DNA from 2 places in the Gordonia marina genome. Region 1 is predicted to be linked to the other one. Evidence: predicted binding sites of a transcription regulator. Region 1 holds the regulator's gene; the other holds the start of a gene.
What was found. The regulator LexA, encoded in region 1, represses DNA repair genes until DNA is damaged. The targets are predictions, from matches to a motif close to CGAACANNTGTTCG.

Region 1 (11,298 bases):
GCGGGTCGGCGATCAGTCCGAAGATCGTCGCGGGCCCGGCACGGACGATCCGCTCAGCGCTCACCACGCGGGGCACGTCTCCGGACATCGATGCGGTCTCCGTCGTCATGCTGCCAGCCAAGCACCCCGCGCCGCCCGCGTCGAGCGGGCGTCGTGCCTCAGCCGCGGAAACGGTCGCGCAGTCGCGGGTCCTGTTCCCACCACAGGCCGGCGGGCGGCGCGTCGTCCACCGGCGCGGCCGCCTCGGCGGCGTCCTGCGCGGCGTCGACGCGAGCCTGGGTCGCGGTGTCCTCGCGGCGGAGCGCGACCAGCAGAATCATCAGGAACGGCACGCCGATCACGTCCGCGAGGATCCACAGCATGCCGGCCCCGATGGTCTGTGACGTCCGCAGCGCGTCGGCGTCGGTGAACCCGAGCGCCGCGTAGTAGCCGGTGTACAGGACCGGCCCCAGCCACACGACGACGCCCAGGATCCCGTCACCGATCGACTCGACCAGCGTCACCAGCAGCGACAATCCCTGCGGCCACCGCCGCGGCACCGGATCGGCCTGGATCCGGGTCCAGAAGTAGAGGCCGCCGATCATCAGCAGGATCAGCCTGGTGACGGCGTCGAGAGCGCCGTTCCGCATCGCGGCGACGTTCCAGCCGGTGAAGATCAGGATCCAGGGCACGGCCAGGAGCAGGCCGGACGCCACCGCCGGATGGGTGAGCAGGTGCGCGGGCCGGCTCCGCAAGGCGGCGATTCCGCGCAGCGCCGCAGGGGCGGGCAGGGCCGCACCGATCGCGGTCAGCGGAGTTCCCGACGCCAGCGCGAGCGGCACCAGGTACAGCAGGACCGTGATCTGCAGCGCCCGCACCCAGAAGAGTTCGGTGGCGTAGTGCGTCAGCGGTCCGCAACTCAGCACGAACAGCCCCAGGCAGCCGAGATGGAAGGCGATCCGGCGCGGCACCGGAACGCCGTCGCCCCGGCGGCGCCGCCACCCGGCGACGAGGTAGCCGGCCGACGCCGCGACGGCGAGGACCCCGATCGGGTCGGCCGTCCAGTCGCTCCAGGCCGACAGGGGAACAGTGAGGCTCACTCCGGCGAGGATAGACTCGGGGTCATCATGCCGGTCCCCGTCCTCACCTTTCCGCCGGAGCTTCCGGTCAGCGCGTGCCGCGACGAGATCGCCGCCGCGATCAACGACCACCAGGTGGTGGTGATCGCCGGCGAGACCGGTTCGGGCAAGACCACCCAGTTGCCGAAGATCTGTCTCGCGCTGGGCCGCACCCGGATCGGCCACACCCAGCCGCGCCGGATCGCCGCGACGTCCGTCGCCCGGCGTATCGCCGACGAGACCGGGACACAGCTCGGCGACCTCGTCGGCTACAGCGTCCGCTTCTCCGACAAGACCAGCAAGCAGACGCAGATCAAGGTGATGACCGACGGCATCCTGCTGCGCGAGATCACCGCGGACCCGACGCTGCGCCGCTACGACACGATCATCATCGACGAGGCCCACGAGCGCAGCCTCAACATCGACTTCCTGCTCGGCTACCTCAAGCGCCTGCTCCCCCGGCGCCCGGATCTCAAGGTGATCATCACCTCGGCGACCATCGAGCCGGACCGCTTCGCCCGGCACTTCTCCACCGCCGAACCGGCCGGCCCGGCCGGTGAGGTGCCGATCATCGAGGTCTCCGGCCGTACCTACCCGGTCGAGATCCGCTACCGGCCGCTCACCAGCGACGATCCGGAGCATGCCGATCTCGATCAGATCGCCGCCATCGACGCCGCGGTGACCGAGCTCTGGTCCGGCGGCGCGGGCGACATCCTGGTCTTCCTGCCCACCGAACGCGACATCCGCGACACCGCCGACGCGCTCAAACATCGCACTGCCGCCGAGATCGTGCCGCTCTACGCGCGCCTCTCGGTGGCCGAACAGCAGAAGATCTTCACCCCGTCGAACGGGCGGCGCATCGTGCTCGCCACCAACGTCGCCGAGACCTCGCTCACCGTGCCCGGTATCCGGTACGTGATCGACACCGGCACGGCCCGCATCTCCCGCTACTCCACGCGCACCAAGGTCACGCGGCTGCCCATCGAGAAGGTCTCGCAGGCCAGTGCCCGCCAGCGTGCGGGCCGCTGCGGCCGCGTCGCCCCCGGCATCTGCATCCGGCTGTACGGCGAGGACGACTTCGACGCCCGCCCCGAGTACACCGACCCGGAGATCCTGCGCACCAACCTGGCCGCCGTCATCCTGTCGATGCTGTCGTTGCGGCTGGGCGACGTCGCCGAGTTCCCGTTCGTCCAGCCGCCGGAGGCCCGCGCGATCAAGGACGGCATGGCGCTGCTCTCCGAACTCGGCGCGGTGACCGGTCTGGACTCGGCCGACGCCCGGCTCACCGCCGTGGGACGCGACCTCGCGCGGCTGCCGATCGATCCCCGGCTGGCCCGCATGCTGGTGGCCGGGCACCAGAACGGGGTACTCGACCACGTCCTGGTGATCGCCGCGGCGCTCTCGCTCCCCGATGTGCGAGAGTTCCCCGCCGACAAGCGTGAGGCCGCCACCGCCGCCCACCGGGAGTACGCCGTGCCCGGGTCGGAGTTCCTCGGCTACCTCAAGCTCTGGGAGCATCTGCACGACCGCCGGGAAGCGCTGTCCGGCAATCAGTTCCGCCGCGAATGCGAACGCGGGTTCCTCCACTACCTGCGGATCCGCGAGTGGATGGACCTCCACCGTCAGCTCCGGCGCACGGTCAAGGATCTGCGCTGGGAGGTGCCGGCCACCGAACTCGACGCCGGGGCCATCCACCGCAGCCTGCTCACCGGGCTGCTCACCAACATCGGCGCGAAGCAGGGCGAGACGAGGGAATTCCTCGGCACCCGCGGCACCAAGTTCGCCGTCTTCCCCGGGTCGTTCCTCGCCTCGAAGCCCCCGGCCTTCGTCATGGCCGGAGAACTGGTCGAGACCTCGCGCCTGTTCGCGCACACCGTCGCGGCGATCGACCCCGAATGGGTGGAGCAGGTCGCCGGCGACCTGGTGACGAGGACCTACAGCGAGCCGGCGTGGTCGTCACGCCGCGGCGCGGTCACCGCCAGCGAGAAGGTGAGCCTCTACGGGGTACCGCTGGTCGCCGCGCGCCGAGTGAACTACGGGTCCATCGACCCCGTCGAATCGCGCGCGATCTTTCTGCAGGCCGCGCTGGTCGAGGGCCGCTGGCGGCCCCGTCACGAGTTCTGGAAACACAATCAGCGTCTCCTCGCCGAGGCCGAGGACCTCGAGCACCGCACGCGGCGCACGCTCCGGCGCAGCGACGCCGAACTCTACGACTTCTACGACGCCCGCGTGCCCGCGAACGTCGTGTCCACCCGCCACTTCGACTCCTGGTGGAAGAAGGAGAGCAAGAAGAATCCGCGCCTGCTGTACCTCGACGACGCCGACGGGGACGACGCCCGGACTCCGGCTGCCGCCGACTTCCCGCCCGCCTGGCAGCAGGGACAGACCCGTCTGGAACTGCGCTATCACTTCGCGCCGGGCGCGCCGGACGACGGCGTCACGGTCGTCGTGCCCCGCCCGCTCCTCGACCACCTCCACGGCGGCGGCTTCGACTGGCTGGTACCCGGACTGCGCAGCGAGCTGGCCACCGCGCTGATCAAGTCGCTGCCGAAAGGCCTGCGCAAGTCGATGTCGCCGGCGCAGCAGTACGCCGACCTCGCCCTCTCCCAGCTGGAGCCGCGGTCGGAGCCACTGGTGCCGGCCCTCGCCCGCGAGCTCGGCGTCATCACGCGGATCACCCTGTCCCCGAGCGACTTTCGCGTCGAGAACCTTCCTCCGCACCTCCGGATCCACTTCGCGGTCACCGGCCCGGACGGAAAGATCGTCGCCCGCAGCGATTCCCTCGACGAACTCCGCCGCGAGTTCTCCGGCCCGTCGACGACGGCCGCAGCGGCGCCGGTGCACCAGCGCTGGACCGACGACGCCATCGGCGCCCTTCCGGAGCGCATCGATGCCACCGTCGCGGGTCAGCCGGTCGTCACCTACCCGACCCTGCGCCCGGCCGGGGCCGGAGTCCGGGTGGTCGACGCGACCAGCCCCACCGCGCGGGACGCCGGGATCCGCGCCGGGGCGCAGGTGTTGCTGGAGAACGCGATCACCCCGCTGACCAAGAAGATCGCGAACACGCTGCCGCCCGGTGAACGACTTGCCCTCAGCCAGAGCCCGTACCGGCGGGCGGACGACCTGTTCGCCGACTGCACCCGCCGGGCGATCGCGGATGCCCTGGCCGGTGAACCCGGCGTGGCCGCGATCCGCACCCCCGCGGATTTCGCCGCGCTCACGCAGCGGCTGTCACCGGCCGTCCGCGCCGCCGCACCCGACTACTTCACCGTCGCCGCGGCGGCTCTCGCCGAGACCGCCCCGCTGCGCCGGGCGATCGACGCGCGCAGCGGCTCGGTCGCCGCCGACGACGTCGCCGAGCAACTGGCGCACCTGGTGTACGACGGCTTCGTCCGCGACACCGCGCTGACTCACCTGCGGCATCTGCCCCGCTATCTCAAGGCCGCTCGTGCCCGGCTGGAGGCGCTACCCGGTTCGGCGTCCCGGGACGCGACCGGTCTCGACGCCGTCGACCGGGTGATCGCGCACTGGAATCAGCGTCTCGCACAGGTCCCGGCGCACCGCCAGGATGCGCTGAACGACCTGGCGCACTGGATGATCGAAGAACTCCGCGTCAGCCTCTTCGCCCAGCAGCTGGGCACCGCGGGGCCGGTGTCGGAGAAGCGTGTGATCAAGGCGCTCGACACGTTCACCTGACCGTCGCGCGGAACCCGCGACGGCCGGATGTCAGGCGACGGGCTGCTTGCGGCCCGCGCGGAGATCGTCGATCTCGCGCTGGAAGTCGTCGGCCGACTCGAACGATCGGTACACCGACGCGAACCGCAGGTACGCGACCTCGTCGAGGTCGCGCAGCGGGCCGAGGATGGCCAGGCCGACCTCATTGCTGGGGATCTCGGCGGAACCGGATGCGCGCACCGTGTCCTCCACCGCCGCGGCGAGTTTCGCGAGCGCATCCTCGTCGACCTGGCGGCCCTGGCAGGCGCGGCGGACGCCCTTCATCACCTTCTCGCGGCTGAAGGGCTCGGATACACCGTTGCGCTTGACCACGGCGAGCACCGCCGACTCGACCGTGGTGAACCGGCGGCCGCACGCACCGCACGACCGGCGCCGCCGGATCGCCAGACCGTCGTCGGAGGCGCGCGAATCGACTACTCGGGTGTCGTCGTTCTTGCAGAACGGGCATCGCATGCCCTCAGCGTACCCGCCGCGCATCCCGATCCCACGCGCGTTCAGCGGTATGCGGGAACCACGAGCGCCTGACCCGGGCGCAGCCCGGTGCCGTCCAGCCCGTTCAGGTTCCGCACCGTGGCGATCACCGACTCGGCGGGCAGCTCGGGGGCGATCCGCTCGGCGAGCGACGACAGCGATTCCCCGCTGCGCACGTGCACGACCTGCGTCGCCGCCGGTGTCCCGGTGGCCGCGCTCTGGTAGTCGTGCCCGGCGATGCCCATCACCGCGGCGATCAGCGCCACCGCCAGCCCGGCCAGCACCCCGGCCGCCCACCGCCGACGGCTGCCGGCGGTCCGCCGCGCCGGTGCCGAGGACGGCCGCGCGGTCGTGGCCGGAGTGTTCGAACCGGCGCTCGCCACGCCCGGGACCCGGACACGTTCCCGGCGCTCCGGGATGTTCGATCGAGCGGCGGCGGGCACCGTGCGCAGCACTCCGGTGCGGCTCTGCGGGCTGCGTCCGGTCGGCCGGCACGTCGGTGCGGCCTGCACCGCACGACGGACGCGCGTACCGACGACGATCGGAACATCGCAGGTCATGGTCACAGAGGCGGCCGTTCCGGCGGCTCGGCGGTCACGGTCCTTCAGCAATCCGGTCATCGTTAACTCCCATCGTTCGTATGTTCGATGAACTCTTGTTCGACAGTTAACACCATGGGTCCGACAACCGTCCCGACACGTCGAACAATTGTTTGAGTTCTGTGACCTAGTCGACTAGATTGGGGATCACCGACGAGGAAAGGAACCTCAGATGACCGACGGACCGCAGAACACGTCGAACGTCGACCCGCTGCTGTCGACGGCGACCCTGGAGGCCTCACTGACCCAGCGCCAGCGCGAGGTCCTGGAGTACATCCGCTCGTCCGTCCGGGAGCGCGGCTACCCGCCGAGCATCCGGGAGATCGGCGAGGCCGTGGGACTCACCTCGACGTCGTCGGTCGCCCACCAACTGCGAACCCTGGAGCGGCGCGGGCTACTCAAGCGCGATCCGCACCGGCCGCGCGCGGTGAACGTCCGCGACGACCATCGTCCCCCGCCGCCGGGCGACGCGGCCGGTGACGAGCCGGGTATGCCGTCACCGGCGTTCGTTCCGGTCCTCGGCCGTATCGCCGCCGGTGGTCCGATCCTCGCCGAGCAGGCCGTCGAGGACGTCTTCCCGCTGCCCAAGGAGCTGGTCGGCGAGGGTTCCCTGTTCCTGCTGCGGGTGGTCGGCGAGTCCATGATCGACGCCGCGATCTGCGACGGCGACTGGGTGGTCGTGCGCCAGCAGAACGTGGCCGAGCAGGGCGACATCGTCGCCGCCATGATCGACGGCGAGGCCACCGTGAAGACCTTCAAGCGGGTCGACGGTCACGTCTGGCTGATGCCCCACAACGAGCACTTCGAGCCGATCCCCGGTGACGACGCCGCCATTCTCGGCAAGGTCGTGACCGTGCTGCGGCGCATCTGATCCGGACATCCACACCGCGCCCGGCCGCCGGGGTGGGGATCGCGATCCCCACTCGGGTGGCCGCGGTCCTACAGAGTGATCGACTCCCCCGTTCGGGTCCACCGCTGGTTCTCGCAGAGATTCGACCGCACGACCTTCACGTCCGCACAGCCGGGCAGCGCCGGTAGCGCGGCCTTCATCGTCTCGATCAGCCCCTCCGGCAGGAGCGGGCTCAACGAGATCCGGTTGATCCAGCCTCGCTCGATCGGCATGTGGTGCACCGGCGGCCCGTCACCGCTCCCGAGGTGGACGATGCGGAACTCGTTCTCGTCGCGAAAACCGTGCCGTTTGACGAACGGCAGATCGTCGGCCGTCAGCCGGGAGTCGCCGGCCTCTTCCTCGATCTCGTCCAGGGTGAGGTAGCGGACCGGACCGGACGCGTAGGCCGGGTCGCCTGCGATGCTCGCCAGCAGTTTCGCTTTGCTGATCTCGAGCCGCACGCCGTCCGTGCCGCCCGCGAAGACGCCCCAGTGGTGATAGGTCTCCGTGGACTGGGTGAAGCACGCGACGCTGACGCGAGACGAACCCTTCAGTGCGCAGTAGTGATCCATGAACCCGCTGTCGTTCCGGTCGACCCAGGTGCGCGGGCTGAGCAGTGTGACGCGCTCATTCAGCAGGACGTCGATCGCGTTGGAGAGCGTCGTGTACCGCTTCAGGATCGTCGGCTCGTAGACGACGTCGCTCATCGTCAGCCGAGTACCGCCCGCGCCGCCTCCCGGGCCGAGGCCGTGCTGTCGGCGGCCACCGCGGCCTGCGCGGCCGCGCGGCACTGATCCAGGGTCACCGTGCTCAGCTTGAGCCCCACCGCGGGTGCCGCGGCCGGGGCCGACGACAGCGAGGTGACGCCGAGACCCACCAGCACGCACGCGAGCAGCGGATCGGCGGCGGCCTCGCCGCACACGCCCACCTGCTTGTCCTGCTCGGTACCGGCAGCGCCCACGCGCTCGATCAGCGCGAGGACGGCGGGCTGCCAGGGGTCGGTCAGCGATGCCAGTTCCGGCGACATCCGGTCGGCGGCCATCGTGTACTGGGTCAGGTCGTTGGTGCCGATGGACACGAAGTCGACCTCGGCGAGGATCTGGCCGGCCATCACCGCGGCCGACGGCACCTCGACCATCACACCCGGGATCATCCCGCGCTCGCGCACCAGCGCCGCGAACTCGCGCGCCTCGGCCACCGTGGCGATCATCGGCGCCATCACCCACGGGACCACCGTGGTGCCCTCGGCGGCCGCGGCCAGCGCCTCCAGCTGGTGCGCGCGGATCTCCGGATTCGACAGGATGATCCGGTTGCCGCGCACCCCCATCGCCGGATTCGGCTCGTCCGGGTGCGTCACGAACTTCAGCGGCTTGTCCGAGCCGGCATCGAGCGTCCGGATCACCACCTTGTCGCCGTCGAACGCGTCGATCACCTCGCGGTAGAGCGACGTCTGCTCAGCGACCGAGGGCTCGTCCGGACGGTCCAGGAAGGCCAGTTCGGTGCGGAACAGCCCGACGCCCTCGAGCACTCCGAGGTCGGCGGCCGCCCGGGCCGACACGCCGTCGGCCACGTTGGCCAGGATCAGCACCCGGTGACCGTCTGCGGTCTGTCCGGGACCGCGCCAGGCAGCTGCCGCGGCAGCGGTCTCCTTCGACGACGCGACCGCCGCGGTGACCGCCGCCTCGTCCGGGTCGAGGCCGACCACTCCGCGCTCGCCGTCGACGAAAGCCAGTGCGCCCGTGGGGATCTCGCCGAGATCGGCGATCGCCACGACGCAGGGGATGCCGAGCTGCCGCGCGATGATCGCGGTGTGGCTCGACGGTCCGCCGAGGCGGGTCGCGAGGGCGATCACCCGCTGCGGATCGAGCCCCGCGGTGTCGGCGGGCGCCAGGTCGTCGGCGCACAGGATCGACGGCCGGTCCGGCGTCGGAATGCCCGGTTCGGGCAGGCCGAGGATCTCGGCCACCACGCGGTCACGGATGTCGTTCAGATCGGTCACCCGCTCGGCCATGAGGCCGCCGAGCTTGGTGAACATCGCCGCGATCTGCTCGATCGCCGCGACCGTGGCCGCCGCCGCCGGCGTACCGCCGGCGATGAGTTTGGTCGCCGCGCCGATCCAGGCCCGGTCCTTGGCCAGCGCGGCCGTCGCCGCGAGCACTTCGGCCGAACTGCCGGTGCTCGCCGAGGCCCGCGCCGAGAACCGTTCGGCGACGGTGTTCGCCGCGGTCGTGAACCGTTCCTCTTCGGCGGAGCGCTGGGCTTCGTCGATCACCGCCGTCGCGTCGATGTCGAACTCCGGCGTCTCGGCGGGCCGGATCACCGGACCGTACGCGAGCCCGTGCACCACGGGTGTCCCCCGCACCACCGTCGTCGCCCCGAAATCCTCCGCTGCCATCGCGTCCACCTCATTCATGTGACAGAGATTACAGAAACCGCTTGACGAGTCAACGCATACACAAGTAAACAAAGACATAACCAAACGGGATTGGGAACTCAGCCCCTCTTTCGAGGACTCTACTCAGGACGGCACGGTGTACGCGGAAGAACGCCAGCAGGCCATTGCGAGCGAAGTACGGGCGCGCGGCCGCGTCGCGGTCGCCGAGCTGGCGACCCGGTTCGACGTCACCGGCGAGACGGTGCGCCGCGACCTCGGAGTCCTCGCCGAACAGGGCGTGGTCCTGCGGGTCCACGGCGGAGCGGTGCGGCCGGACGTGATGACCGTCGGCGAGCCCGACCTCGCCCAGCGCGAGCAGTCCCGGCTCGCCGAGAAGACCGCGATCGGGGCCGCCGCGCAGCGTTTCCTCCCGCCGTCCGGCGGTTCGGTGATCTTCGACGCCGGGACCACCACGCTGCGCGCCGCGCTCGCCCTGCCCGCCGACCGCGACCTGTCGGTGGTGACCAACGCCCTGCCGCTCGCCGCCCACCTGTCGACCCTGCCGCGCTGCGACGTGACCTTCGCCGGGGGCCGCGTGCGCGGCAAGACGCAGGCGACCGTCGGCGCCACCACCATCGACTTCTTCCGCGGGCTGCGCGCCTCGCTCGCCTTCATCGGCACCAACGGCCTCAGTGTCGCCCACGGGCTGTCCACGCCCGATCCCGACGAGGCCGCCGCGAAACGGGCGATGATCGCGGCGGCCAATCAGGTGGTGGTCCTGGCCGACTCCTCGAAGTTCAATCGCGAGGATCTGGTGAGCTTCGGCGCGCTCTGCGACGTCGACGCCGTCGTCACCGATGCCGGGATCGACGACACCTTCCTCGCCGACCTGCGAGCCCTCGACATCGAAGTGGTGATCTCATGATCGTGACCGTGACGGCCAACCCCAGCGTCGACCGCACGCTCCAGCTGCCGGGACCGCTTCAGCGCGGCGAGGTGCAGCGGGTCACCTCGGTGCGCGACCAGCCGGGCGGCAAGGGCATCAACGTCGCCCGCGTCATCGGCGAGGCCGGCCTGGACGCACTCGCCCTGCTGCCCGCCCGCGCCGGCGACACGCTGCTCGGCCAGCTCGACGAGGTGGCGCTCGACTACCGGTGCGTCTCGATCGACGGCCAGGTGCGCGTCAACCTCACCCTCGCCGAGCCGGACGGCACCACCACCAAGATCAACGACGCCGGCGTCGCCCTCACCGAGGACGGACTCGCCGAGTTCGGCGCGCTCATCACCGGCGCCGCCGGCGCCGCCGAGTGGGTCGCCCTCTGCGGCTCACTGCCGCCGGGCGTCCCCGCCGACTGGTACGCCACCATGGCCGGCCGGCTGCACGCGGCAGGCCGGAAGGTGGCCGTCGACACCTCCGGGCCGCCGCTGGCCGCCGTCGCCGGCGCCCGGCCCGACCTGCTCAAACCCAATGCCTTCGAACTCGCCGAACTCACCGGGGACGACGGTGCGGCGATGGAGCAGGCGGCGCAGGACGGCGACCCGGCTCCCGCGGCCCGCGCCGCCGCCGAACTCGCGCGGCGTACCGGCGGCGCCGTCCTCACCACCCTCGGGGCGGGCGGTGCGCTACTCACCACGGCGGAGGGCACCTGGGTCGCCCGCGCCCCGCGGATCCAGGTCCGCAGCACCGTCGGCGCCGGCGACTCGTCGCTCGCCGGCTACCTGATCGCGCTGCATCGGGGCGCCGATCCCGCCGAGCGCCTGCGCTCCGCCGTCGCCTACGGGTCCGCGGCCGCCGGGCTGCCCGGCACCACACCCCCCACACCCGATCTTCTCGACCTCGCCGGCGTCGATGTCCGGCCCCTACCCTGACCGACCAGCGAAGGAAAACCCATGTCCGATCCGATCATCACGCCCGAGCTGGTCTTGCTCGACGCCGACGCGGGCGACGACGCCGAGGCGGTGATCCGCCGTCTCGCCCAGACTCTCGCCGCTGCGGGACGCTGTACCGACCCCGACGAACTCGCCGGGGCCGCCCTCGAACGCGAGGCCAAATCACCGACCGGCCTGCCCGGCGGCATCGCCATCCCGCACGCCCGCGTCGACTCCGTCGGCACCGCGTCCCTCGGCATGGCG
Region 2 (11,298 bases), on a different contig from region 1:
GATCGAGAAGCCGGTCGATCGGGTGGTCGAGCGGGTGGTCGAGAAGCCGAACGTGGTCGAGAAGGTGATCGACAAGCCGGTCCAGCATGTCGTGGAGAAGGTGGTCGAGCGCCCGGAGATCGTGGAGAAGCTGGTCGAGAAGCCGGTCACGCGCGAGTTCGAGAAGCTGGTCGAGAACCCCGTTCTCGTCGAGAAGCTGGTCGAGAAGGACATCAAGCAGGTCGTCGAGCGCGTCGTCGAGAAGCCGGTCTTCGTGGATGTCGAGAAGGTGATCGAGCGACCGGTCTACGTCGAGGTCGAGAAGGTGATCGAGAAGCCGGTCGAGAAGATCGTCGAGGTCGTGGTCGAGAAGCCGGTCTTCGTGCGCAAGGTGGTCGAGCGCGAGGTGGAGCACGTCGTGGAGGACGAGCGCGCCACCCGCACCGTCACGCACGCGCCGCGCGGCGGCGAGGACGTGCAGGCGCACTTCGTGGAACGCGAGCAGACCGACACCAACTGGCTCGACGCCCGCACCGGCGCGCACCCCGAGGACGGGGTCGCCGGCGCGTCGTCGCCGGAACTCGATGTGAAGGGCGTCGCGCAGTATGCGGTGCCTGGGGACGACGACACCGACGACGAGTTCCGGGACCGTCAGTCCTGATGTCCGGTCGGACCCGACCGGGTATGCGTGTCGCGAGCGCATCGGCGCTCGGTGTGGTGTCGGTGCTCGCCGTGCTGTTCACGGTCGTGCTGGGCGGGGGCCTCGCGCGGGCGGACGTGCGGGGCGACGCCACTGCGGCGATCGGCGCCTTCGCCGCCGACTCCGGCAATGCCGCTCTGCTCGGCGGTCCGACCGGCACGCTGCGGATGGTCCGCGGTGGCGGAGGTGCATCGCAGACCTTCGAACGCGGCACCGTCTACTACTCGCCGGACACCGGCGCGCAGGCCGTGTACGGCGCGATCGCCGCGCGATACCGCGCGGTCGGCGGACCCGCCGCGATCGGCTATCCGACCGGCGGCGAACAGGCCGTCGGCGACGGCCGGTTCTCCGAGTTCAACGGCCCGGAGGGGGCCGCCATCTACTGGAGTCCCACGACGCGCGCCTCGCTGCTGACCGGCGGCGTGCTGCGGGCGTGGCGGGCCTCCGGCGGGGTGACCGGTCCGTTCGGGTTCCCCACCTCGGACACCGTGAACACCGGCCGCGCCGACGAGGCCGACTTCGCCGGACCGGCGGGCACGCACATCGCGTGGTCGTCGACGACCGGCCTGGAGACCACGCCGGCCGAGTTGCTGGCGTCGATGCCGACGATGGCGGTCGCCGCGGACTCGACCGAGACCATCTCGGCGGCCAAGCCCGCGCCGCCGGCCCCGGCCGCCCGGTCCGGGTGGCGGAAATGGTGGCCGTGGGCGGTCGCCGCGGCGTGCGTGCTGGTTCTGCTGATCGCGCTCGTCGTGCTGTTCCGGCGCGGCCGTGGATCCCGGAAGCCGGACGACGACGCCGCGCCGGCTCCGACGGCGGCCGGGACCCCCGCCGCCGTCGCCTCGCCGGGTAGCGAGGCCGTCGTACCCGCCGCCGGTGCCGCAGCGGCGGACGAACCGGTCGCGGAGCCGGAACCCGAACCGGAGCCGGAGCCCGAGGAGCCGCCGGAGCCGGTGCTCAGCGAGGAGACCGCGCTGGCGTCGTCACTGGTGGTGACCTACGCCGAGGACGTCGATCACGGGCCGCGGATCGCATACGAGAACAACGCACTCGGTGCCGATCACGCCGGCGGCGAGGACGCCACACGCGCCTGGCTGCACGGCGCGGGTGCCGCGGAGACCGGCGGCGAGGGGTAACTCGGCACATGAAGGCGACGGTCTGCCGACGCGGCGAATTCGAGGTCGTCGATCTCCCGATGCCCGAGCCGGGCCGCAGACAGGTCTTGCTGAAGGTCCTGCGGGCGGGGATCTGCGGCTCCGATCTGCACGCGCGGATCCACTGCGACGAGGTCGCCGCGCTCACCGGCGAGGTCGGCTACGACCACTTCATGCGCTCGGACGAGCGCGTGGTGATGGGGCATGAATTCGTCGGCGAGGTGGTCTCGTACGGCCGCGGCTGCCGGCGCCGCTGGAAGGCCGGTACCCGCGTCGTGTCGCTGCCCATCCGGCGCGACGGTGACGAGGTCCAGATGACCGGGCTGTCCGCGCGTGCCGCCGGGGCGTTCGCCGAGTACGTCCTGGTCGAGGAGGACGTCACCATGCCGGTGCCGGACCGCCTGGACACCGATCTGGCCGCCCTGACCGAGCCGCTCTCCGTCGGCCGTCATGCCGTCGCCCGCAGTGGTATCGGGCGCGGTGACGTCGCCGTCGTCGTCGGTTGCGGTCCGATCGGCCTGGCCGTGATCCTGATGCTCAAGGCCCAGGGGGTCAAGACGGTGGTGGCCAGCGACCTGTCGCCGGCCCGCCGGGCTCTGGCCGGGTCGTGCGGGGCGGATGTCGTCGTCGACCCGGCCCGATCCGAGCTCGCCGACCGGATTCCGGAGCGCGCCATGCACTTTCGCCGGGGACCGGAGCTGCTGGACTTCGCGCTCGACGCGATGCACAAGCTGCGGACGGTCCCGGGTCTGCCGTGGTGGCGGCTGATGGGACTGGGGGAGCGGCTCGGTCAGGTGCCGAAGGGGCCGGTCGTCTTCGAATGCGTCGGCCTGCCCGGCATGCTCGACCGGCTGAGTGCCGAGATGCCCTATCGTTCGCGGATCGTCGTCGTGGGTGTCTGCATGGAACCCGACACGGTGCGTCCGGCCCTGCTGTCGAACAAGGAGATCGATCTCCGCTTCGTCTTCGCCTACGACCCCGACGAGTTCCGCGACACCCTCCACCTGATGGCGGACGGCCGGATCGACGCGCGGCCGCTGCTGACCGGGACCGTCGGGCTCGACGGCGTCGACGCGGCCTTCGCGGCGCTGGGCGATCCGGAGACGCACGCGAAGATCCTCATCGATCCGGCGTCGGAGGCCGTCACACCCTAATCGCGGTATGATCTGCGTCACAATCATGCCTCGCCCGAAACAATGCGGACCGTAGTCCGGTTAAGTTTGGATGTGGATCGAATGATCCGCCGGCGCGGTGAGCGCCGCCCCGTTCCTCCCAGGAGTCCCCATGTCTTCGATCAATGCCCTTCCCCTGCTGTCCGCCGGCACCTGGACCATCGACCCGGTGCACTCGGCCGTGAGCTTCTCGGTCCGCCACCTGATGGTGTCGAAGGTCCGCGGCGAGTTCACCACGTTCTCCGGCGCCATCGAGGTCGCCGAGGACGGCACCCCGTCGGTGCGCGCCGAGATCGACGTGACCTCGATCAACACCCGTAACGACCAGCGCGATGCGCACATCCGGTCGGCGGACTTCTTCGACGCCGAGAAGTACCCGACCGCCACCTACGTCTCCACCTCGGTCGAGTCCGACGGTGACGACTACGTGGTGCACGGCGACTTCACCCTGAAGGGCGTCACCAAGCCGGTCGACCTGAAGCTCGAGTTCAACGGCGTCAACCCGGGCATGGGTCACGGCCCGGTCGCCGGTTTCGAGGCCACCGCGGTGATCAACCGCAAGGACTTCGGTATCGACATCGAGATGCCGCTGGAGACCGGTGGCACCGTGGTCGGTGACAAGATCAACCTCACCCTCGAGATCGAGGCGGGCCAGGCTTCCGCCTGATTCCAGCCCCGCCCGCGACCGCGCCGCGCTGCGGTGCGTGTTCGGTACGCTCGACCCATTGTCGGGCGCGGTCGCGGGAGGTGACGGGTGGAATTGCAGCGTTCGCGCGAGGCGATGCACGACGTCTCCACCCGGATCGAGGCGTGGGCACCCCGCTCCTGGGTGCTCCGTCCGCTCCGCCGCGGCCGCGGCCCGATGGACGGCGAGTTGCTCGCCACCGAATGGCGGGCACTCGCCCCGTCGGTGCGCCAGCGCGTACTGCGGCGCGCGGCGTTCGTCGGCATCTCGGTCGGCATCGGGTCCCGGTCGGCGATCGGCCTGGAGACCTTCGTGCTGGTGCTGCTGGCGTTCACCGGTGGCCGCTTCACGCTGAACACCGAGCTGGACCACCCGAACTTCTACGACATGCTGATCGCCACGGTGATCGGCAGCGCGGTGAGCATCGTCATCTCGTTCCTGCTGCTCCGGCGGCATTTCCGGTGGTTCGCCTCCGGTGAGCCGGCCGACAGCGCCCGGCGCCGCGCCGTCGCCCGCATCCCTATTCAGCAGGTCGGCGCCGACATCCTCGGCTGGGTCGCCAGCTATCTCCTCTACGCGCTGATCGCCGACGTCACGGCGCTGTTCCTGGTCACCGTGGGCGGCGCGTTCGCACTGGCCGCGGTCACCTCCTGCTGTCTCACCTACCTGTTCGCCGAATCGTCGGCCCGGCCGCTCGCGGTCCTGGCGCTCAGCGGCACCTCCGATGCCCGCGTGGTCCACGGTGTGCGGGAGCGCATGCTGGTCGTCTGGCTGGTCTCGTTGGCGGTGCCGATGGTCGGCCTCATCGCCCTCAACGTCGGTCGGTGGACGGGCCTGCTGCCGCCCGCGGGCCGCCTCGACTGGGCGACGGTCTTCCTGGCGATTCTGGCGCTGGCCTCCGGACTGAACGTCGTCATGCTGGTCGGCCGCGCGATCGCCGACCCGCTGACCGAGATGCGATCGGTGGTCGAGGCCGCAGCGGTCGGCGACCTCGACCGACGGGTGGCCGTCTACGACTCATCCGAGCTCGGAGTGTTGCAGAGCGGCCTGAACGACATGCTCGACGGCCTGGCCGAACGCGAGCGCATCCGGACCCTCTTCTCCCGCCACGTCGGCGATCGTGTCGCCGAACTCGCCATCTCCCGCGAAGGGGGGATGGCTGGGACCAACGCCGACGTGGCCGTCGTCTTCGTCGACCTCAGCGGGTCGACGGCCTTCGCATCGCAGCGGGATCCGCGGGAGACCGCGGTGGTGCTCAACGTCTTCTTCTCCGTGGTCGCCGAGGTGGTGGAGCGGCACGACGGACTGATCAACAAGTTCGAGGGTGACGCCGCCCTGATCATCTTCGGGGCGCCGGCCGAGCTCGACGACCCGGCGGGCGCCGCCCTGCGGGCCGCCCGGGAACTCGGCGACGCGCTGAGCGAGAGACTGCCCCTCGAATGGGGGATGGGCGTCGGCTACGGCAGCGTGTTCGCCGGCAACATCGGTGCGGCCAGCCGCTACGAGTACACCGTCATCGGCGACCCGGTGAACGAGGCGGCGCGGCTGTCGGACCGCGCCAAGGAGAGCGGCACCCCGGTCTGCGCGAGCGGCGCCGCGATCGCGGCCGCCGATCCGGCCGAGGCCGCGCGGTGGTCGCGCAGCGCCAGGGTGACCCTGCGGGGCCGCAGCGAGGCGACGGACGTCTACGTCCCGACCGCACTGGCCGCGCGGACTGAACCGCCGACCTTGGGTAGCGTTCTTTCCGAGTTGCTGAGAATGCCTGGCGCGCGGGCGCGCGAGGAACGAGAGAAGAGGACCCGATGAATGGTTGGTCGATCACGGACATCCCCGATCAGCGGGGGCGGCGCTTCGTCATCACCGGCGCCAACAGCGGGCTCGGCGAGCAGATGGCGCTCGCCGTCGGCGCCGCGGGCGCCGAGGTGGTCCTCGCGGCCCGCAACGTCGAGAAGTCGCGCCTGGTGGCCGAGCAGATCGGCCCGAACGCGACCGTCGCCTCGCTCGACCTGGCCGACCTCGCCTCGGTACGCGACTTCGCCGACTCGTTCGACGGCGCCGATGTCCTGATCAACAACGCCGGGGTGATGGCGATCCCGTTGCGCCGCACCGCCGGCGGCTTCGAGATGCAGATCGGCACCAACTTCCTCGGGCACTTCGCGCTCACCGGGCTGCTGCTCGGGCGGATCTCCGACCGGGTGGTCACGATGTCGTCGTTGATGCACAAGCAGTCGCGGCTCGACATCGACGACCTCAACTGGGAACACCGCAAGTACAACCGCTGGACGGCATACGGCGACTCGAAGCTCGCCGACCTGATGCTCGCCCTGGAACTGGCCGAGCGGCTGTCGGAGGCGGGCTCGCCGAAGCTCTCGACGGCCGCGCACCCCGGATACGCGGCGACCGACCTGCAGATGCACACCGAATCGCCGCTGGACTGGGTGATGCGGCTGGGCAACCTGACGCCGCTCGCGCAGTCGGCGTCCGACGGCGCGCTCCCGGCCCTGTTCGCGGCCACCTCGCCGCACGCGGTGAACGGCGAGTATTACGGGCCGAAGGGGCTCGGCGGCATGCGCGGCGGCCCGGCGGTGTCCGGCTACCGGCGTGTCGCCGGAGACCGCGCCGTGCGCCGGAAGCTCTGGGCCAAGGCCGAGGAGCTGACCGGCATCACCTTCGACGTCTGATCGGCCGTCCCGTCGGTTACAGCACGCCTGGCGGACGGAACTGGATACTCATCCGCGGCCCGGCGCCGGTCGCCTTCGGGACCGCGTGGTCCCAGGTGCGCTGACAGCTGCCGCCCATCACCAGCAGATCGCCGCTGCCGAGGGTGAAGCGCAACGACGTCCCGCCGCCGCGAGGCCGCAGCAGCAGGGCGCGCGGTGCGCCGAGCGAGACGATCGCCACGAGCGTGTCGTGGTGGGCGCCGCGGCCGATGCGGTCGCCGTGCCAGGCGACGCTGTCCCGCCCGTCGCGGTAGAGGCAGAGCCCGGCGCTCGCGAAGCCCTCCGGCAGGTCGCGTGCGTAGTGGGCGCTCAGGTCGGCGCGCAGCGTGTTCAGCAGTGGATCGGGGAGTGTCCGTCCGGCCGGATAGTGGGCGGTGAGACGCGGGACGTCGAGCGTCGCGTCGTACATGCGGCGCCGCTCCGCCCGCCACGGGACCGTCTGGACGAGCCTGTCGAACAGCGGCGCCGCCCCGGTCAGCCACCCCGGCCGCAGGTCCACCCAGGCGCCGTCGCTGAGCTCGCGGCGGCGGATACCGGTCGCGAGGGCACGGACCACCGGCCCGGCTGTATTCGCGGGCGCGTCGAACAGCGAATCCTGAATCCCGGCGCCGGTCATGTCGCCAGCGTACGCCGAATAGAACGTATGTGCGATTCATGTTGGTCGGGCGGGGTGATCATGATGGTCGAGCGGAGTCGAGACCACGGCCCGACCGGGGGATCGGTCTCGACTCCGCTCGACCTTCGTGGTGAACTCGCTTCCATGCTGGTCGAGCGAAGTCGAGACCACCCGCTCGGGCGGCGACGTCTCCTCGGTCTCAGACGGCTCGCTTGTCCGAGGCGGTGTCGTTACGACAGCGCGCGTGCTGGTGGAGTGCCTCGAAGTCACCGCGGATGAGTGCCTCTCGCTTGGCTCTCGACCACTTCTGCACGCGCTTCTCCATCTCGAACGCCTCGCCGATGTGGTCGAACTCCGCGCTGAACACCAGTTCCACCGGGAGTCGACGGCGGGTGTACTCGGCGCCCAGGCCGATCGAGTGCTGCCGGATGCGGGCATCCAGGCTGCGGGTGCTCCCGACGTAGTAGGTGCCGTCGGAACATTTGAGGATGTAGAGATATGCGCCCATGCCGAGGATGATGCGCCTGAGCATGGGCGGGCACCAGTGCGTCGTCCACAGGTCGTTTGAGTGAACTCGAGTTGTCCACAGCCCGCGTGGGTGGTCTCGACGGAGATGTTGGTCGAGCGGAGTCGAGACCTCGACCGGCATGGGGTGGGGGTCTACAGGGAGCGGAGGCGGCGGGCGGCTTCGGCGATCACTTCGGGGCGTTTGGAGAAGGCGAAGCGGACGAGGTGGTCCCAGTGGGGGTGATCGGTGAAGGCGCTCACCGGGACCGCGGCGACGCCGATCTGGGCCGGCAACCCGCGACACATCGCCGCGCCGTCGTGGTAGCCGAGCGGCCGGGGATCGGCCAGCACGAAGTACGTGCCGTCGGTGTGGTGGACGCCGAAACCGGCGTCGGCCAGGGCCGCCGACAGTGCGACCTGGGCTTGCTCCAGGTCGCCGGCCATCGACCGCACCCACGCCGCCTCCGTCCGGAGGGCGAGGGCGACGGCGGGCTGGAACGGCCCGCTGCCGACGTAGCTCAGATACTGTTTGGCCCCGCGTGCGGCGGCCACCAGCTCCGGCGGGCCGCAGACCCAGCCGACCTTCCAGCCGGTCACGTTGAACGTCTTCGCGGCGCTGGAGATCCGCAGGGTGCGCTCGCGCATGCCGTCGAACGTCGCCAGCGGGCGATGAGTCAGCCCGCCGAACAGCAGGTGCTCGTACACCTCGTCGGCGATGGCCACCACGTCGTGCTCCACGCAGAGCCGCGCGATCTCGGCGAGTTCGTCGTCGGTCAGCGCGGTGCCCGTCGGATTGTGCGGGGTGTTGACCAGGATCGCGGCGGTGTCCGGGCCGAACGCGGCGCGCAGCGCGTCGAGATCGAGCCGGAAGCCGGCGCCGCCGTCGGGGCGGGTGTCGGAGACCAGTGGCACGGTGCGCCGCACCGCCCCGGCGAGGGCGACGGTGGCCGCGTACGAGTCGTAGTACGGCTCGATCATGATCACCTCGCGGCCCGGTTCCACCAGGCCGAGCACGCTTCCGGCGATGGCCTCGGTGGCGCCGACGGTCACCAGCACCTCGGTGTCCGGGTCGTACGACAGGCCGTAGTCACGACTCTGCTGCTCGCTGATCGCCTGCCGCAGCTCGGGCACGCCGATCCCCGGCGGGTACTGGTTGTGCCCGTCGGCGATCGCGGCTCGCGCGGCGTCGAGCATGGCCGCGGGCCCGTCGGTGTCCGGGAAACCCTGCCCGAGGTTGATCGCGTCGTGCGCGACCGCCAGCGCCGACATCTCGGCGAAGATGGTCTCGGCGAACGGCCGCAGCCGCCGCACCAGGTTTCGACGGGGCTCAACAGGCATGGCGCTCACTCCACCATCGGCAGGTCGGCGGCGTCGATGATCCGGTACGCGTAGCCCTGCTCGGCCAGGAACCGCTGCCGGTGCGCGGCGTAGTCGGCGTCCAGGCTGTCCCGGGAGACGACGGAATAGAAGTGCGCCTGCCCGCCGCCGGCCTTCGGGCGCAGCAGGCGGCCGAGGCGCTGCGCCTCCTCCTGCCGGGAGCCGAAGGTGCCCGACACCTGCACGGCGACGGAGGCCTCCGGCAGGTCGATGGAGAAATTCGCGACCTTGGAGACCACGAGCGTGGTGATCTCGCCGCGCCGGAACGCGTCGAACAGCTTCTCCCGCTCGGCGTTGCGGGTGGAGCCCTGGATCACCGGCGCGTCCAGTTCCCGGCCCAGTTCTTCGAGCTGGTCGATGTAGGCGCCGATCACCAGGGTCTGCGCGCCGCGGTGCTGGGCGAGGATCGACCGCACCACCCGCAGCTTGGAATGGGCCGTCGAGCACAGCTTGTACTTCGTGTCGGCCTCGGCGACGGCGTACTGGAGCCGCTCGTCGTCGGACATGGTGACGCGCACCTCGATGCACTCGGCGGGTGCGATCCAGCCCTGCGCCTCGATGTCCTTCCAGGGCGCGTCGTACCGCTTGGGGCCGATCAGACTGAACACGTCGCCCTCGCGACCGTCCTCGCGGACCAGTGTCGCGGTCAGGCCGAGGCGGCGGCGCGACTGCAGGTCGGCGGTCATCCGGAAGACCGGCGCGGGCAGCAGGTGCACCTCGTCGTAGATGATGAGGCCCCAGTCGCGCGAGTCGAACAGGTCGAGATTGCGGTACTCGCCCTTCGACTTCCGGGTCATCACCTGATAGGTCGCGATGGTGACCGGCCGGATCTCCTTGCGCTCGCCGGAGTACTCGCCGATCTCCTCTTCGGTGAGCGAGGTGCGGGCGATCAGCTCGCGCTTCCACTGCCGGCCGGCGACGGTGTTGGTCACCAGGATCAGCGTGGTCGCCCCGGCCTTGGCCATCGCCGCCGCGCCGACCATCGTCTTGCCCGCACCGCACGGCAGCACGACGACGCCGGAGCCGCCCGCCCAGAACGAATCCGCCGCGAACTGCTGGTAGTCGCGCAGCTCCCAGTCGTCCTGTTCCAGTTCGATGGGGTGCGCCTCGCCGTCCACATAGCCCGCGAGGTCCTCGGCCGGCCAGCCGATCTTCAGCAGCGCCTGCTTCAGCCGTCCCCGCTCGGACGGATGCACGACGACGGTGTCCTCGTCGATCCGTGCGCCGAGCATCGGCGCGATCTTCTTGTTGCGCAGCACTTCTTCGAGGACGGCGCGGTCGAGCGAGACCAGGCTCAGGCCGTGCGCCGGATTCTTGGTCAGTTGCAGCCGGCCGAAGCGGCCCATGGTGTCGACGATGTCGACCAGCAGCGGTTGCGGCACCGGATAGCGCGAGAAGGTGACCAGGGCGTCGACCACCTGCTCGGCGTCGTGCCCGGCGGCCCGCGCGTTCCACAACGCCAGCGGTGTCACCCGGTAGGTGTGGACGTGCTCGGGGGCGCGTTCGAGTTCGGCGAAGGGGGCGATCGCCGCACGCGCGGCACCGGCCTGCGGGTGATCGATCTCCAGCAGCACGGTCTTGTCCGATTGGACGATCAGGGGTCCGTCAGTCACGCGTTCTATTGTCCTACAGCAGCTCGAGGGTGGTGATCCGGTGGAGGGAGTACCGGGCGTCGTCGTCGGTGTCGGTGCTGCCGATCAGCTGCCCGGCGGCCAGTGACCGCGGCCGGACGACGTGTTTGCTGGCCGCGCCGTGCGCGTCGACGTAGCCGACGCGCACCTGTTTGCCGGTGCGCAGGGCCAGCTGGACCAGCGCGGAGGCGCTCTCGCCGCCGCCGGTCACCCGCACCGAGCCGGCCGCGGGCTCGTCGGCTCGGTCGGCGGCTCGCAGCCGGTCGACCACGCTCGCCGCCTGGCCGGGGGATATCCGGGCACGACGCTGCGGCGCCCGGGCGCCCCGGGTGCGTGCCGGGACACGGCTGCCGCGGGCGCGCAGATCGATCAGGGCGCCGGACGAGTCCTCGCCGGCCGGAGCGAATCCGCCGCGCCGGAGGGCGTCGATCACGTCGCGGACCGGTGCGGGGGAGACGGCCACGGTCGCCGCCAGCGCGCGCAACGAGACCTCGGCGGCGGCCTCGCTGCGCAGGACGCCGGCCAGCAGCGCGGTATCCTCGCAGCGCACGAACGACGACGCCACGCCCACCCGCAGACTCCCGTGCCGCTGGGCGACGTCGTCGACGAGGTAGGTCAGCGACTGCGGGACCGGCGTCCGGGAACGACTCGCCAGCAGCGCGTTGATCTCCGATCCGGAACGGCCGGAGTCGAGGGCGCGGCGCAGGCTGTCTTCGCTGATCCGGTACACCGACGCGGCGCCGCCGGACTCCAGATC

Region 2: ACSEEN_RS09815 (alpha-ketoglutarate-dependent dioxygenase AlkB) is a predicted target of LexA. The motif match lies at 7,047-7,060, and genes of this name have one in related genera.

What each region holds. Positions count from the first base shown of each region.
Region 1 is NZ_JBPSDN010000025.1:14,361-25,658, forward strand. It holds gene ACSEEN_RS15265 (SRPBCC family protein) at 1-109, opposite strand, end outside; gene ACSEEN_RS15270 (cytochrome c oxidase assembly protein) at 159-1,079, opposite strand; gene hrpA (ATP-dependent RNA helicase HrpA) at 1,107-4,793, shown strand; gene nrdR (transcriptional regulator NrdR) at 4,824-5,285, opposite strand; gene ACSEEN_RS15285 (LysM peptidoglycan-binding domain-containing protein) at 5,327-5,923, opposite strand; gene lexA (transcriptional repressor LexA) at 6,075-6,773, shown strand; gene ACSEEN_RS15295 (hypothetical protein) at 6,842-7,498, opposite strand; gene ACSEEN_RS15300 (phosphoenolpyruvate--protein phosphotransferase) at 7,501-9,204, opposite strand; gene ACSEEN_RS15305 (DeoR/GlpR family DNA-binding transcription regulator) at 9,323-10,090, shown strand; gene ACSEEN_RS15310 (1-phosphofructokinase family hexose kinase) at 10,087-11,034, shown strand; gene ACSEEN_RS15315 (PTS fructose transporter subunit IIABC) at 11,056-11,298, shown strand, end outside.
Region 2 is NZ_JBPSDN010000012.1:58,884-70,181, forward strand. It holds gene ACSEEN_RS09785 (ring-infected erythrocyte surface antigen domain-containing protein) at 1-640, shown strand, start outside; gene ACSEEN_RS09790 (LGFP repeat-containing protein) at 664-1,815, shown strand; gene ACSEEN_RS09795 (zinc-binding dehydrogenase) at 1,824-2,987, shown strand; gene ACSEEN_RS09800 (YceI family protein) at 3,118-3,672, shown strand; gene ACSEEN_RS09805 (adenylate/guanylate cyclase domain-containing protein) at 3,760-5,496, shown strand; gene ACSEEN_RS09810 (oxidoreductase) at 5,493-6,371, shown strand; gene ACSEEN_RS09815 (alpha-ketoglutarate-dependent dioxygenase AlkB) at 6,388-7,026, opposite strand; gene ACSEEN_RS09820 (GIY-YIG nuclease family protein) at 7,226-7,534, opposite strand; gene ACSEEN_RS09825 (pyridoxal phosphate-dependent aminotransferase) at 7,687-8,871, opposite strand; gene ACSEEN_RS09830 (DNA repair helicase XPB) at 8,877-10,523, opposite strand; gene ACSEEN_RS09835 (helicase-associated domain-containing protein) at 10,537-11,298, opposite strand, start outside.